DNA from 2 places in the Kitasatospora sp. NPDC059648 genome. Region 2 is predicted to be linked to the other one. Evidence: riboswitches for the same ligand, from Rfam matches in the RefSeq annotation. Region 2 holds a riboswitch; the other holds the start of a gene.
What was found. Region 2 has a riboswitch for cyclic di-AMP ahead of ACFV1W_RS08195 (transglycosylase family protein). Riboswitches for the same ligand answer to the same signal wherever they lie in the genome.
Positions count from the first base shown of each region.

Region 1: it holds a riboswitch for cyclic di-AMP, as region 2 does, so the genes downstream of both, ACFV1W_RS13920 (M23 family metallopeptidase) here and ACFV1W_RS08195 (transglycosylase family protein) in region 2, are expected to answer to the same signal.

Region 1 is NZ_JBHWDU010000018.1:26,320-28,509, reverse strand. Features, by position in the region: gene ACFV1W_RS13930 (alpha/beta fold hydrolase) at 1-588, opposite strand, end outside; gene ACFV1W_RS13925 (YiaA/YiaB family inner membrane protein) at 685-975, opposite strand; cyclic di-AMP (ydaO/yuaA leader) riboswitch at 1,172-1,330, shown strand; gene ACFV1W_RS13920 (M23 family metallopeptidase) at 1,342-2,190, shown strand, end outside.
Region 2 is NZ_JBHWDU010000009.1:2,688-4,877, forward strand. Features, by position in the region: gene ACFV1W_RS08190 (hypothetical protein) at 1-453, shown strand, start outside; cyclic di-AMP (ydaO/yuaA leader) riboswitch at 915-1,078, shown strand; gene ACFV1W_RS08195 (transglycosylase family protein) at 1,086-2,190, shown strand, end outside.

The DNA of each region.
Region 1 (2,190 bases), on a different contig from region 2:
GCCGCGGGTGGCGGTCCGGCGGCCGGGGGTGCGCAGGGCGGCGACCAGCCCGTCCACGTAGGCGTCGAGGTCGGCGGGCCGGGGGCCGGGGAAGGCCATCTTGCGGAGGTAGTAGCCCCAGACGGCGGGCCACCGGACCATCGCGGCGCCCACGACGGCCATGACGCCCTTCATGAGCGCGTTCGCCCGGTGCTCGACGAAGGCGTCGATGAGCGCGATCCCGGCGACCCGCTGGGGCGCGTCCCCCGCGAGCTTGACGACCGTCGCCCCGGTGTAGGACTGCCCGACCAGGACGGCCCGCTCGATGCCGAGGTGGTCGAGCAGGGCGAGGACGTCGGTGGCGACGGCGGAGGGGCTGTAGTCGTCCCAGACGATCGAGGACTCGCCGAAGCCGCGCAGGTCCATGGTGATGACCCGGTGCCCGGCCGCGGTGAGCAGCGGGTGGAGGTGCCGGTAGGCGCGGCGGGAGTCGAGCATCCCGGGGAGCAGGACGACGGGGGTGCCGTCGCCCTGCCGGGTGTCGTCGTAGGCGAGGCGGCCGCCGGGGACGTCGAGGTACTGGGTGCTCGGGGTGATGGTGCCGTTCATGGTGGGCCTCCACGGGCTCGCTCGCTGCTGCCAATAGCCGTAAAGCTATGGCTAATAGCTTTAGCCGTCAAGCGCCCGGCTCCGCACGGGCCCCGCTCAGACCCCCTCGACCTTGAACGGGTCGTGCTCGCTCAGCAGCTTCTCCAGTCGGGCCTGGTCGACCCGGGCGACGGTGTCCGAGGACTCCTGCCGGTCCCGGATCACCTTGGCCAGCGTGAACGCGGAGGTGACGGTGTAGAGGAGGCCGATCCCGAGGAAGGCCCGGGTCCAGCCGCCGACGGGAAGGTAGGCGATCCCGGCCGCGAGGGCCGTGCCGGAGATGGCGAAGGAGAGGACGGCCTGGACGTAGTACGCGGCGGTGGTGCGTGACTGCATCGGTGCGTTCATGGCGCCAGGATGCGTCGGGGCGGCCGGGGTGCACATGAGTAGGAGTACTCAGATGAGCCGGGCGGCTGAGGGGTCGTTCGTTGACGTCCGATCACCCGTTCCCCCGCAGTCGCGGACGGACGGCTTGGAATCAGAGCCTCCTAGGATTAACGTTTGATAACGCAGCGCGGTCGTCAACGCCGTACCCAGACGGCACCGTGCGCCGTCGCCTAATCCCGCCGGCCGGCCTCCGGGCAGGCCAGGGAGCCGGGGAACCACGTTCCCTGGGGTGAATCGGCGGGGCCCCGGCCCGGCCGTAGGAGACCTTCCTGCTCCGAACCCGTCAGCTAACCCGGTAGGCGCGAAGGAAGGAAAGGAGCGCCCTCCGTGGCGTCGACGCACACCCCGGCACACCCGGCCGGCCCCGCAGCCGGTACCCAGCTCCTCGACCACCCCGGCCCGAACGGCTCCGAGCCCCGCGACTCCGGCTCCGCCGGTCCCGCGAACCACGGCGCCCCCTTCGCCCCGGAGGCCGAGCCCAACCGCCACCGGATGCCGCGTCAGACCCGCGGGGCCTCCCCGCTGCTCGGCGTCACCGCCGTCGCCGCCACCCTGGGCGCCACCGGCTTCGCCTCCGCGACCCCGGCCGCCGCGCCCGCCGTCGAGGCGCCGGACGAGGCCCCGGTCGCCCTGGCCGCCGACCCCGGACTCGCGCTCGCCGCCCGGATCCAGCAGCAGGCCGACAGCCAGCGCACCGCCGCAGAGGAGAGCGCCCGGGTGCAGGCCGCCCAGGAGGCCGAGGCCAAGGCCGCCGCCAAGGAGGCCGAGGCCAAGCGCGCCGCCGAGGAGGCCGAGCGGACCAAGGCCGCCGCCCTCACCCTGCCGGTGAAGGAGTACAACCTCTCCGCCCACTACGGCCAGAGCGCCCGCTACTGGGCCCACCTGCACACCGGCCTGGACTTCGCCGCCGACACCGGCACCGCGGTCCACGCGGTCGGCCAGGGCACCATCACCTCGGCCGGCTGGTCCGGCGCGTACGGCTACCGGATCGTCGAGACCCTGCCCGACGGCACCGAGATCTGGTACTGCCACCTGTCCTCGATCATCACGGGCTCCGGGCAGGTCGCCTCGGGCCAGCAGATCGGCAAGGTCGGCGCGACCGGCAACGTCACCGGCCCGCACCTGCACCTGGAGGTCCGCCCGGGCGGCGGCGCCCCGGTCGACCCGGAGACCTGG
Region 2 (2,190 bases):
ATCGCGACCGCCGCCGACGGCGTCGTGCTGACCACCGTGGGCGGCGAGGACGCGGCCGCCGCGGCCGGCATCACCGGCGTGCTGCTGGCCGCCCGACTGGCCGTCCCGGTCGTCGCCGCCGCGCTCGACGTGCCCGGATCGGTCGCCGGCGCCGTCGACCACCTCAAGGAGACCGGCGCCCAGCGCCCGGCGCTGGCCCCGCTCGTCATCGGCCCGGAGGCGGACTCCGAGCTGCTCGCCACGGCCGCCGAGGAGACCGGCTGCCCGTCGGCGGCGCCGCTGGGCGCCTACCCGACCGTCGGCCAGCTGATCGCCTCCACCTACCTGGCCGCGCTGCCGACGCCGTCGGCGGAGGAGCTCGCCGAGGCGGAGGCGGAGGCCGCCGCCACCGCCGGGGCCGGGGAGGGCTCCCGACGCGCCCACGCGGCCACTGAGGGGCCCGTGGAGGGCTGACGGACCCGCGCGGCCACCCGTCGCCGCACCCGCACCACCGAAGGGCCCGGAACGACCGCGTTCCGGGCCCTTTTCGCTTGTTCGGATTGCCCCGCAGGCGAGTTAAGCGGCCATTGCCACGTAATGTCCGTTCTGGTGCATTTTGTCGATGAATAGCCGAGGCATCACCGGGCGCTCGAATCCTGGGCACCTTCCAGCCCGACGAGCGCGCCGCTCCACGCTCCAACGCCCCGTCACATCGCTCCTGAGGCGGAGCCAGTTTTGTGAATTCACCGCAGAATTGCCGGAGAACGATCATTTCTGATCATGAAATTCGAGCCGTTCGGCCTTTTTTCGTAAACCGTGATGCGCATCACAGGTATTTGCAGTTCGAACTTAAGTCTGCTTAACGTGCTCCCCGTTCGTGACCACACGGACCCAGTTCATCCGCGACGCCGAGTCCTGCCGTCGGATGTCCTGGCAGCGCGAAAACGCATCACGGCAGGAGCGGGGGAACCACAGGTAAGTCGCCCCGGACCGCTTTCCCGGAAAAGGTCCTGGGCTAGGGGTGAAGCCGCGCCACAGCGCGGCCGGGCAACTCCAGCCCGAATCCGACAGCTCACCTCGCAGGCGTGGGAGAGGACCGCGTCTTCATGCTGCCTTCCAACGGCAACCGCCTGTCCAGCCGCACTCGTCGCGTGATCGCCGCCCTCGGCGTGGCGGGCGTCGGCCTCACCGTCCCCTGCCTCACTACCGGCACCGCCGACGCCGCCTCCGTCGCCACCTGGGACAAGGTCGCCCAGTGCGAGAGCAGCGGCAACTGGAGCATCAACACCGGCAACGGCTTCTACGGCGGCCTGCAGTTCACCTCCAGCACCTGGGCCGCCTTCGGCGGCACCGCGTACGCGCCGCAGGCCAACCTCGCCACCAAGGACCAGCAGATCGCCGTCGCCGAGAAGGTCCTCGCCTCGCAGGGCCCCGGCGCCTGGCCGGTCTGCTCGGTCCAGGCCGGTCTGACCCAGGGCGGCGCCCCGGCCTCCGTCGACACCTCGACGGCCGCCAAGCCGGCCGCCAAGCCGACCCAGAGCCCGGCTCCGGTCGCGGCGCCCGCCAAGCCGGCCGCGCCCGCCCAGGACCAGGCCTCCGGTGACTCCGCCTCGGCCTCCGCCAAGTCCGCCACCAGCGGCTGGGCGAAGCAGCACCCGGCGCAGACCGGCGACTACACCGTCGTCAAGGGTGACTGGCTGTCCTCGATCGCCGAGAAGCACAACGTCCAGGGCGGCTGGCAGCACCTGTACGAGCTCAACCGCAGCACCCTCACCGAGGGCCCGGACACCATCTACCCGGGCCAGCAGCTGACCTTCGGTGACGGCACCTCGGCCCAGGCCGACCAGTCCTCCACCGCCAAGTCCGGCTCGGACTTCACCTGGTTCGACCGCTCGCAGAAGTCCGGCCAGGCTTCGAACGGCGCTGTGGCGGCCGCCAAGCCGATCGCCCAGACCAAGGCCCCGGCCGCCAAGCCCGCCTCGAAGCCGGCCGCCCAGACCCAGGCCCCGGCTGCCACCGGCAGCATGGCCGCCGCGGTCTCCTTCGCCGAGTCGAAGGTCGGCCAGGCCTACGTCTACGGCGGCACCGGCAACGGTGGCTGGGACTGCTCCGGCCTGACCCAGGCCGCGCTGCGCGCCGCGGGCATCAACATCCCGCGCGTCGCCGCCGACCAGGCCGCCGCCAGCACCCACGTGTCGCTGGACAGCCTCC